2 regions of the Nonomuraea sp. CA-143628 genome follow, and region 1 is predicted to be linked to the other one. Evidence: riboswitches for the same ligand, from Rfam matches in the RefSeq annotation. Region 1 holds a riboswitch; the other holds the start of a gene.
The links. A riboswitch is a leader RNA that binds a small molecule or an ion and turns the genes downstream of it on or off. The one in region 1 is predicted to bind cobalamin.
Positions count from the first base shown of each region.

Region 2: another riboswitch for cobalamin. It lies ahead of ACQP2T_RS21570 (ribonucleoside-diphosphate reductase subunit alpha); the one in region 1 lies ahead of ACQP2T_RS28645 (CbtB domain-containing protein).

Region 1 is NZ_CP192072.1:6,268,287-6,273,685, forward strand. It holds gene ACQP2T_RS28635 (histidine phosphatase family protein) at 1-119, opposite strand, end outside; gene ACQP2T_RS28640 (CbtA family protein) at 126-875, opposite strand; gene ACQP2T_RS28645 (CbtB domain-containing protein) at 884-1,072, opposite strand; adenosylcobalamin (AdoCbl) riboswitch at 1,074-1,222, opposite strand; gene ACQP2T_RS28650 (M28 family peptidase) at 1,214-2,764, opposite strand; gene ACQP2T_RS28655 (phosphoesterase) at 3,017-4,510, opposite strand; gene crcB (fluoride efflux transporter CrcB) at 4,855-5,334, shown strand; gene ACQP2T_RS28665 (DUF190 domain-containing protein) at 5,331-5,399, shown strand, end outside.
Region 2 is NZ_CP192072.1:4,674,406-4,679,804, forward strand. It holds gene glmS (glutamine--fructose-6-phosphate transaminase (isomerizing)) at 1-319, shown strand, start outside; gene ACQP2T_RS21560 (SAM-dependent methyltransferase) at 432-1,160, shown strand; gene ACQP2T_RS21565 (tripartite tricarboxylate transporter substrate-binding protein) at 1,266-2,231, shown strand; cobalamin riboswitch at 2,236-2,429, shown strand; gene ACQP2T_RS21570 (ribonucleoside-diphosphate reductase subunit alpha) at 2,557-4,764, shown strand; gene ACQP2T_RS21575 (ribonucleotide-diphosphate reductase subunit beta) at 4,791-5,399, shown strand, end outside.

The DNA.
Region 1 (5,399 bases):
CCGTGTGCGCTGGCCAAGTCGTGCGCTCTGGCCAGGCTCGCCGCGTCGGCGTCCTCATCGGCCCCGGGAAAGCAGGCGGTCCGCATTCCCGGCGTACTGGCGTGCCGGACGAACAGCACGCCGGCTCAGCCCGGCGAGACGGCGGTCGCGGGTACGGCCGCCGCCCGCCGCGCCGCCCTGTCGCTCACCCACCCGAACAGCACACCGAAGGCCGTCCAGAAAACGAGCTGCGTCCCTAACGACACGAGCCTGAACTGCCACAGCAGCGTGGCGGGAAAACCCTCGGGCACCTCGTCCACGGTCGGCAGCAGCAGCCACGCGGCGACCACCGGGACCAGATACGCGACCCCGGCCGCGACCCACCGCGCCCATGGCCCGGCGGTCACCCGGCGCGCGGTCGCCACCGCGATCGCGATCGCGGCCAGCCCGACAAGGATCATCACGAAATAGAGGGCGGTCCGGCTGTTGATCGTTTCCGGGTCTCCGACAGCCGGCGGATTGGCCGGATATTTCACGAACGGTACGAGGATCATCGCCCCGAACGCCGACCCGGCGGCGGCGAGCGCCAGCCCGCCCTCCGACCGTGGACCGACCCGGCCCCGCAGACCCGCGTACACCAGGGCGAAGACCCCTCCCACGGCCAGCCCGTACAGGCCGGTGGCGAGGAAGAGCCCGGCCTTCTGGCCCGGCCTGCTGACCAGCTCCTCCTCGCCGAGATCGCCGTGGTCATGGCCAGGTTCCTGCGCGGCGTGCGCCTGTTCCAGTGCGATGGCACTGTCCACCTGCGGTTCCCCGAAGGCGAAGGCGAAGCCGCCCGCGATCAATCCGGCCAGCAGGCCCAGAAGCAGGCCCCTGACCAGCAGGGTGCGTACCATGCCGAGGTCTAGTGGCAGGGCACGCCGAGCAGGTGACGCCCGTCGTGCATGAGTTCGTGCAGGTACGCACCCGTCTGCGAGATGGCGCCGTTGTCCATCAGCACCAGGTAGGCGATCAGCAGCAGAACCGGTACGGCCAGCAACCACAGCCGCAGACGGGGGAACGGAATGACGGTAGGAGCGGACAGACCACTCATCAGTGCCTCCTCAGGGATGACGCGTCCCAACAAATGAGGTCACGGAGGTCCAAGCGACCTGGCTCCCGGGATCTACGTCCCGGATACAGTGGCGCGTCCGCACCGGCATCTCACCGGATTTCCCTTGGACAACCGTGAAATCTACCGGAACGTATCCTTTCCTCCCGTTCGCGTCAACACATCAAGAAAGTCAGAGGTTGGCGCGGTGAAGCGCGCACGGCTGGTGGCGGGTGCCACTCGCGGCGGGATGGAGCGCAGGTTGAAGGCGTATCGGGCGACGGAATCGGCGATGGCGTCCGCGTCCACGTCCAGCGCCGTGGCGTTGATGTTGGCGATGGTGTCGCACGCCTGGTGGTAGCAGGCGTCGTAGGCGACCCCGGCCGTCCCGCCGAACAGCGCCGCCTCCGCGGCCGTCTTGATCCCCTCGGCACCGGTGAAGATGCCGCCGGCCGGGATCCCGACCGCGATGAACGGCCCGTAGTCCGAACGCCCGTCGAAGTCCGTGCCCACCGTGGGCAGGCCACGGGAGCCGTAGAACGCCGCCAGCTGCTTCTCGATCTCGGCCGAACCGGGCGGACCGGCGGGGGAGCCGACGTTGTCGGAGTTGTCCCCGTCGTACAGCTTGTAGGCGTAGTTCGGCGAGCCCACCATGTCGAAGTTCAGATACACCCGGATGCGGTCCCGCTGCGCCTGCGACAACGACCCGACGTACTGATCGGAACCGAGCAGCCCGATCTCCTCGGCCGCCCAGAAGGCGAAGCGGACCTTGTTCTTGACCGGGTACAGCGCCATCTCCTCGGCGACCTCCAGGATCGCCGCGCTGCCCGAGCCGTTGTCGTTGATGCCGGGCCCCGCCGTCACGCTGTCGAGGTGCGCGCCCACCATGACGACGTCGCGCGGGTCGCCCAAGCGGGTCTCGGCGATCACGTTGTCCGTGCTGCCGAGCACGAGGTTGGCGTCGACCTTGAGGTGTACCGTCGCACCAGGCGTGCTCGCGAGCTCGTTGCCCACGGCGAAGTCGGCGAACACCATGGGGATCCCGCCCCGCCACTCGCCGATGTCCAGCGGGAACGCGTCGGTACGACCCGGCTGGCCCTCGTTGAAGATGATGAGCCCGGTCGCGCCCGCCGCGGCCGCGTTCTGCACCTTATTGACGAACGGGCAGGTGCCGCGCTGGACGAGCGCGATACGGCCGGTCACGAACCCGGCGAAGTCCGCCGCTTCGCAGCCGCTGGTCGAGGTCGGCGTCGGGGTGGGTGGCAGCGTGAGGTCCACACCCTGGACCTGCGCGGTCACCTCGCCCGGCGGGGAGGGCTGGAAGGTGAGGAAGTCCTCGTTCGGTACGTACGTCTTCGCGCTCGGCGCGGTGAGCGCCAGTGTCGGCGGGGCGTTCTCGGCCCAGCTCTCGACGAAGTTGATCGGCTGCCGCGTGACCTTGTATCCGGCCTTGCGCAGCTTGTTCGCCACGTAGTCGCGGGAGGCGTCGTAGCCGCTGGTGCCGGTCGCGCGGATGCCGCCATGGGCGGTGGCGATGGCCTGCAGGGCCTGCAGGTGCTTGGCGACGTTCGTCCCCTTGACCTGCTTGACCAGCAGCTTGGCGAAGACGTCGTCCAGGCCGCCGGCGTTGGCGGGCACGGCCATGGCGATGGTCACGGAGAGCGCGGTGATCAGAATAGTGATGACTCTGCGCATTCGGATTCCCCCTGTGGGACAGGAACGGGAAGGCAGACGATCCCCGAGTCTCGCCGAACGCGAACGTAACCCGGCCCCGCACCGTTGAAAAGACCCACGCCGCCATGGGGACCGGCCCCCGACCGGCGAGAGAGCACCACGCCGCTATGGGGACCGGCCCCCGACCGGTGAAGAGGGCACCACGCCGCTGATCGTGCGGACGCGGCGGTCCCGCGTGGTACGCGGGACCGCCCACGTCAGAGGGTCAGCGAGTCAGCGGACGCGGATGAAGACGGGGTTGGAGTAGAACCACAGGTCCTGCCACGGGCTCTCCTTGCCGTCGGCCGCCGGCTCCATCTCGTCGGTGCCGGTGCCGCGTACCCGCAGGTAGCTGTCAGTCTGCACGTCGCGCAGCGTGTGCCGGATGACGTAGTCCTTGCCCTGCTGGCGCCAGTCGCCCGGGCCGAAGCGCGCCACGACCTTGGTGGTGGGGTTGGTGTCGGCGTCCAGGTTGGCGCTGACGCCGCTCACCTGTCCGGTGATGAGGTCGACGCGCCGCACCTCCGGGCGTTCGCCGTTGCCGTTCTTGCCCTCCAGCGGCCGGAACCGGATCTCGACCTCGACGTCGGTGCGGTCGCGCCGGTTGACCACCAGCGTCTCGCCCACGGTGGCCTGGCGGCCCTGGTTGCCGGCGGTGACGTCGAGAGCGGTGATCAGGTCCCCGGTGGTGACGAAGATGCGGCCGTTGCGCAGGGCGTCCATGATGTCGCCGTAGTCCTGGCGCGCCATCACGTACGTCTTGCTGTACTCGCCCGGCCAGAAGTCCGAACCGCCACGGGTCCAGTGCACGTGCGAGTCGGAGGTGGCCGTGATCCACCAGTGCCGGCCCTCGCCCAGCAGCGAGTCCCACAGGCCGCCGACCCGTGCGGTCATCTGGTCGAAGCCGCCGTAGGTGGGGTGGTTGCCGTATCCGCCGCGGGCGCCGCCGTTCAGCGGGCCGGCCTGGTGCCCGGGGGCGCCCTCGAATCCCACGTACACGTCGGGGGCGACGTTGTTGCCGTTGCGGAACTCGCGCGGAGTGTCCTGACCCCACACCCCCAGCCCGGTCGCCGAACGCGCCGCGTGGTGCGCGATCACCAGCGGCTTCTGCCCCATGCCGCGGGCGGCCTTGAGGAACTCCACCATCTTGGCCTCGGTGTCGCGGCCCGCGTCGGCAGGGAAGGCGTCATGCTTGGCGAAGCGACTCTCCAGCTCGAACAGCTGCCGCGCCTCGTCGGCGTGGTGCGGGATCATCAGCGTGTGGTGGTCCAGCGCAGGCGCGTCGAACTCCATGCCCCAGAACTGCAGGACCTCGGGCACGAGCACCCGCGAGCGCAGCAGGTCGGGGTAGGCCTGCTCCAGGTTCACCTTGGAATGCGTCGGGCCGCCGTGGTCGGTGCACATCGCCCAGGTCAACCCGAAATACTTGGCCATGATGGCGTTGGTGACGATCGGGTAGACCGCGTCGGCGCCCTTGTGGAAGGTCGGCGGGTTGGTCTTGGTGTCGAACTCACCGCTGTACTCCGAGTGGACGTGGTGATCGCCCGCCCGCCACATCCGGCCGTTGCCGGCGCCGTTGCCGAAGGAGCGCTCGTCGTCGGCCTGCGCGGCGGTGCCGCCCACCAGGGGAGCCGCGGCGGCCAGCGTCGCCCCGACACCGGCGTACTTGACCAGCCGCCGCCGGGAAAGCCCGGCCGACTCGGCCTGTTCGTCCTTGTTGTTCCTCACGATGGAGCCTTTCGTGGTGCAGTTAGGGTGCCGACCCGCAAGCCTCGAAGAGCCCGCTGAACGCCGTGTGAACGCCGCTCGGGACGAGCAAGAACACTGCGTTGATCGCATCCGGAACCCGCCCGAGCCCGGGGCAGCTGTCGACGCTGAAAAGGGCCAGGTCCGAGAGGTCGCCGCCAGGTCCTGTTCGGGCCGATCGGTATAGTCGAGGAGAACCTCCCTGGGGGAGGTCGCGGTGGTGGGGCCCACCGCCTCGCCGTCGATCCGGTGGCGGGTAACCGTGGCACCCAGCCGCCAACGGTCCCTACCAGAGGTTGTTCTGTGCTGCTGGTAGGAGGATCTTCATGTCCCGTCCCGAAACGGAGCGTCCCGTGGACGCCGATGTCGACCTACGCGTGGCCGCCCAGCGTGCCGAGCTGCGCCGGGCTCCGTGGGCGACGCTGGGAGTGATCGCGCTCGGTGGCGGGGCGGGTGCGCTGGCCCGCTACGGCCTGGGTGTGGCCTTTCCGCGCCAGGCCGGGGCTTTTCCGTGGACGACGCTGGCCGTCAACACCGCCGGGTGTCTGCTGATCGGGGTGCTCATGGTGGCCATCACCGAGGTCTGGTCGGCGCCCGGATGGGTGCGCCCGCTGCTGGGCGTCGGCGTGCTGGGCGGGTTCACCACCTTCTCCACGTACATCCTGGAGACCAGCCAGCTGCTGGAGGGCGACGCGGCTCGCATGGCGCTGGCGTACCTGGCGCTGACCCCCGTGCTGGCCTTGACCGCGGTATGGGCCGGCAGCGCCGCGGCCCGCTGGTGCGCCGGAAAGAGCAGGCGGGCATGAAACTGGCCGGAGCGGCGCTACGGCTGACCATCTACGTCGGCGACACCGACACCTGGCACCACAAG
Region 2 (5,399 bases), 1.6 Mb from region 1:
GCTCAAGCACGGGCCGCTCGCCCTCATCGGCCCGGAGATGCCGACGGTGGCGATCGTCCCCGACGACGAACTGCTCGACAAGAACCTCACCACCCTCGGCGAGATCCGCGCCCGCGGCGGCAAGGTGCTCATGGTGGGCCACCGCGAGCCCGACGCCAAGCTGGCCGACGACGTCATCGTGGTGCCGAAGAACGAGATCGAGCTGGACCCGATCCTGCTCACGATCCCGCTGCAGCTGCTGGCCTACCACGCCGCCGTGGCGCTCGAGCGCGATGTGGATAAGCCACGCAATTTGGCTAAGAGCGTTACAGTCGAGTAACTGCTACGACACGGCGGCCACAATAGGCACATAGCCCGTGATAAGCGGACCGGCAGGACTTAAGATCGAAACTGTGCCCGAGTTTCATGGTCAGACGCCAAATCTCGCACGAATGTACGATTACATGCTCGGCGGCACAGACAACTACGCCGTCGACCGCGAGGCGATCGACCGGCTTGCGGCGCTGATCCCGCAAGCCGTCCTGCTGGCGCGTGCCAACCGGGCCTTCCTCCAGCGCGCGGTCCGCCACCTGGCGGACGCGGGCGTGCGCCAGTTCCTCGATCTGGGCAGCGGGCTGCCGACCCAGGGCAACGTGCACGAGGTGGCGCCGGAGGCGAAAGTCGTCTACGTCGATCGCGACCCGGTCGTCGCCACCCACGCCAGGGCGCTGCTGGAGGAGGCGGGCCGGGCCGTCTTCGTCCAGGCCGATCTGCTCGACCCCGACGAGGTGCTGGCGCAGGCGGCCCGCTTCCTGGACCTGAACGAGCCGGTGGGCGTGCTGCTGGTCTCGATCCTGCACTTCATCCCGGACGCCCGCGACCCGGGCAAGATGGTGACCAGGCTGCGCGAGGCGGTGGCGCCCGGCAGCTACCTGGTGCTCACCCACGCGACCTCGCGGGGACGGTTCGACGAGGGCGCCACGCCGCTCCACCGGCCCACCTCGGCCGGGGCCGGTACCGACCGGACTCCAAGGGAGATTCGGGCGTTCTTCGGGGACTTCGAGCTGGTCGAGCCGGGCCTGGTGCACGCCCCCGACTGGCGTCCCGACCGGCCCAGGCTGGTCAGCGAGCCCTCGCTGCCGTCGTACCTGCTCGTCGGTGTGGGCGAGAAAACTTCATAGTTCTTCCCGACTTTTCGTGATCCCTCATAATGACGACCCAGATGTGTAACAGTGCGTTAAGCGTCAGTGACCTGGGGTAGTTATGGGGTGCGAGGGGGGGACGCCATGCGCCGACGGGGGTTCTTCGCGCTCGGCCTGGCGGTGGCGGCCTGCGCGACAGGATGTGGCACGGAGGGGAGTCTCGGCGGACGCGCCGTCAACGCGGCCGGCCTCTCGGGCCGGTTCGCGATCGTCCCCGGCGCCGGGCGCTGGGCCCGGGTCGCCAAGGCGCTCGTCAAAACCGCCCGCGACGCCGGTTTCCCGGTCTCCGGCACGCCGCCCGTCACCCGGATCACCGTCACCGGGCTGCCCGCGCTGGCCGCGACCGAGCTCAACAACGGGCTGTCGCTGCTCGACACCGCCACGCCGCTGGCCCGGCTCACCGGCCAGATCGAGGTGGTGGTGGTGCCCGCCCACTCCAAGTTCGCCACCTTCGACCAGTTCGGCGCGCAACTGGTCGCCCACCCCGACCGCACGCCGCTGACGGGCGGACCGCAGGGCGAGCCCGACCACCTGCTGTTCGGGCTGATCGCCAAGGGTCTTGGCGCCGACACCCGGCAGGTCGACTACACCGGTTTTCCCGGCAGCGAGGAGGCCGCGGCCGCGCTCCTCGGCGGCAAGGCCGCCGCGGCGACCGGCACGCTCGCGGACTGGCGCCACGCCATCGGCAAGGGCCAGGTCAGGGTGCTGGCCGTCTCCAGCGCGCGCCGGGTGGACGGCGTCGACGCGCCGAGCCTGCTGGAGTGCGGCGTGCGGGTCGACTTCGCCGACTGGTGCGCGGCCGTGGGGCCCGAGGAGATGTCCGACGACGGCAAGGCCGTCGCCATCCGGCTCTGCGACGAGGTCACGGAGTCCGCCGCCTGGCGGGCGGCCTGCCGGGCGGAGGGATGGACCTCGATCCCGCTCAGCGGCGACGACTTCGAACAGTGGCTGGCCTCGGAGATCGGCAGGACCAGGGCCGTGCTCCGCGATCTCGGCATGCTCGATACCGCTGACACAACATGCTGGGGTAGTTGCGCCAAGGGCCACTAGATGTAGGATTCTGCTCGTCGCTGGTTCGCCCCTCGGGGCGGAGCAAAAGGGAACCCGGTGCGATTCCGGGGCTGCCCCGCAGCGGTGAGCGGGAACGACCGCCGTCACGAGCACTGGGCATTTCCGGGAAGCGACGGCCAGTAGGAATTATCGACCATGCCCGCGAGCCCGAAGACCTGCCGGTGACGTTGGGGGAGCCAGCCGGCTCCGCCCATCGAAGTGTCCATGGCCTCGAGGGAGGGCCGGGGGCGTCGGCGGCCATGGAGTCCAGGGCCGCCGTGCTCTCACGCGCCCTCACGGGGATGAGCTCGCGAGGAGAGAGCACGTGACGCAGATCATTGAGGCCGATCACCAGCCGGCCACGGTCGATCGGCAGCCGACCACCGTCGACAGGCGGCTGGCGATCGAGGAGGCCGCCGCACGAGTGATCACCGATCCGGCCAACTCCCGGATCGCCGCCCGGCTCCTGGCCGAGGAGATCGCCGACGAGGCGGCCGGGCACGGCGTGCGGACCTTCTCCGAGTCCATCGCCGCCAGCCACGCCGCCGGGCTGCTCCAGGACTCGCTCGCCGCCTTCGTCGGCGCGCACGCCGCCGAGCTCGACGCGCTCGTCTCCGGCGAGGCGGACGACCGCTTCGAGTATTTCGGCTTGCGTACGGTCTACGACCGCTACCTGCTGCGGCACCCGCAGTCGCGGACGGTGCTCGAACGGCCGCAGCACTTCCTGCTCCGCGTGGCCTGCGGGCTGTCGGAGACGGTCGCCGAGGCCGCCGAGCTGTACGGTCTCATGTCCACGCTGTCGTACCTGCCGAGCTCGCCGACGCTGTTCAACTCCGGTTCGCGCCGCCCGCAGCTGTCGTCGTGCTTCCTGCTCGACTCGCCGCGTGACGAGCTGGAGTCGATCTACGACCGCTACGGGCAGGTGGCCAGGCTGTCGAAGTACGCCGGGGGCATCGGCATCGCTTGGACCCGGGTGCGCTCGCGCGGATCCCTCATCAAGGGCACCAACGGGCACTCCAACGGCATCGTGCCCTGGCTGCGTACGCTCGACTCCTCCGTCGCCGCCGTCAACCAGGGCGGGCGCCGCAAGGGCGCGGCCTGCGTCTACCTGGAGACCTGGCACGCCGACGTCGAGGAGTTCCTGGAACTGCGCGACAACACCGGCGAGGAGGCCCGGCGTACGCACAACCTCAACCTGGCCAACTGGGTGCCGGACGAGTTCATGCGGCGGGTGGAGGCCGACGAGGTCTGGTCGCTGTTCGACCCCAAGGAGGTCCCCGACCTCACCGACCTGTACGGGGAGGCGTTCACCCGCGCCTACCGCGCCTACGAGGCCGACGGCCGCTACACCCGGCAGCTGCCCGCCCGGACCCTCTACGGCCGGATGATGCGCACCCTCGCCCAGACCGGCAACGGCTGGATGACGTTCAAGGACGCCGCCAACCGCACCTCCAACCAGACGGCCCGGCCCGAGAACGTCATCCACCTGTCCAACCTGTGCACCGAGATCCTCGAGGTCACCAGCGACGGCGAGACGGCGGTGTGCAACCTCGGCTCGATCAACCTCGCCGCCCACCTGACCGGCGAGGGCGTCGACTGGGCCCGGCTGCGCACGACCGTCCGTACGGCGGTGCGCTTCCTGGACCGGACCATCGACCTGGGCTTCTACCCGACCGCCGAGGCGGAGGCGGCCAACAAGCGCTGGCGGCCGATCGGGCTCGGCGTGATGGGCCTGGCCGACGTCTTCTTCGCGCTCCGGCTGCCGTTCGACTCGCCCGAGGCGCTGGGGCTGTCGACCCGCGTCGCCGAGGAGATCGCCCTGGCCGCCTACGACACCTCCGCCGACCTGGCCGTCGAGCGCGGCCGGCATCCGTCGTACGAGGAGACCAGGGCGGCCGGCGGCGTCCTGCACCCCGACCACTACGACGCCGCCGCGTCGCCGCGCTGGGCCGAGCTGCACGCGAAGATCGCCACGACCGGGCTGCGCAACTCGCTGATGGTCGCCATCGCCCCGACCGCGACCATCGCCTCCATCGCCGGGTGCTACGAGTGCATCGAGCCGCAGGTGTCCAACGTGTTCAAGCGCGAGACGCTGTCGGGGGAGTTCCTCCAGGTCAACCGCTACCTGGTGGCCGACCTCCAGGCTCGCGGGCTGTGGACGCAGCGGATGCGTGACGACATCAAGCGGGCGGACGGCTCGGTCCAGGACATCGCGGGCATCCCCGATGACCTCAAGACCTTGTACCGCACGGCCTGGGAGCTGCCGCAGAAGGCGCTCATCGACCTGGCCGCGGCCCGTCAGCCGTACATCGACCAGTCGCAGTCGCTCAACCTGTTCATGGCCAGCCCGACGATCGGCAAGCTGTCGTCGATGTACGCCTATGCCTGGAAGCAAGGCCTGAAGACCACCTACTACCTGCGCTCGCGCCCGGCCACCCGGATCGCCCAGACGACGATCGCCCAGAGCACGATCGCGCTCGACGCCGTCGCCTGCTCCCTGGAGAACCCGGAAACCTGCGAAGCCTGCCAGTAGTAGCCCCCTCGAACGGAGACCCCCAAATGCTGCTCGACCCCGGCATGGACCTGACCCTGCGTCCCATGCGTTACCCGGACTTCTATGAGCGCTATCGCGCCGCGATCCGCAACACCTGGACCGTCGAGGAGGTGGACCTGCACTCCGACCTCGCCGACCTGGCCAGGATGACGCCGCAGGAGCGCCACCTGATCAACCGGCTGGTCGCCTTCTTCGCCACCGGCGACTCCATCGTGGCCAACAACCTCGTGCTCAACCTCTATCAGCACGTCAACGCCCCCGAAGCGCGCCTGTACCTCAGCAGGCAGCTGTTCGAGGAGGCCGTGCACGTGCAGTTCTACCTGACGCTGCTCGACACGTACCTGCCTGACCTGGAGGAACGGGTCAAGGCGTTCGCCGCCGTCGAGCACATTCCGTCCATCAGGGACAAGGCGGAGTTCTGCTTCCGGTGGATCGACTCGATCAACGGCCTGCGGCGGCTGGAGAACGCGGACGAGCGGCGGCAGTTCCTGCTCAACCTGATCTGCTTCGCCGCCTGCATCGAAGGGCTCTTCTTCTACGGAGCGTTCGCCTACGTATACTGGTTCCGGTCTCGGGGCCTGCTCGGCGGGCTGGCCACCGGCACCAACTGGGTG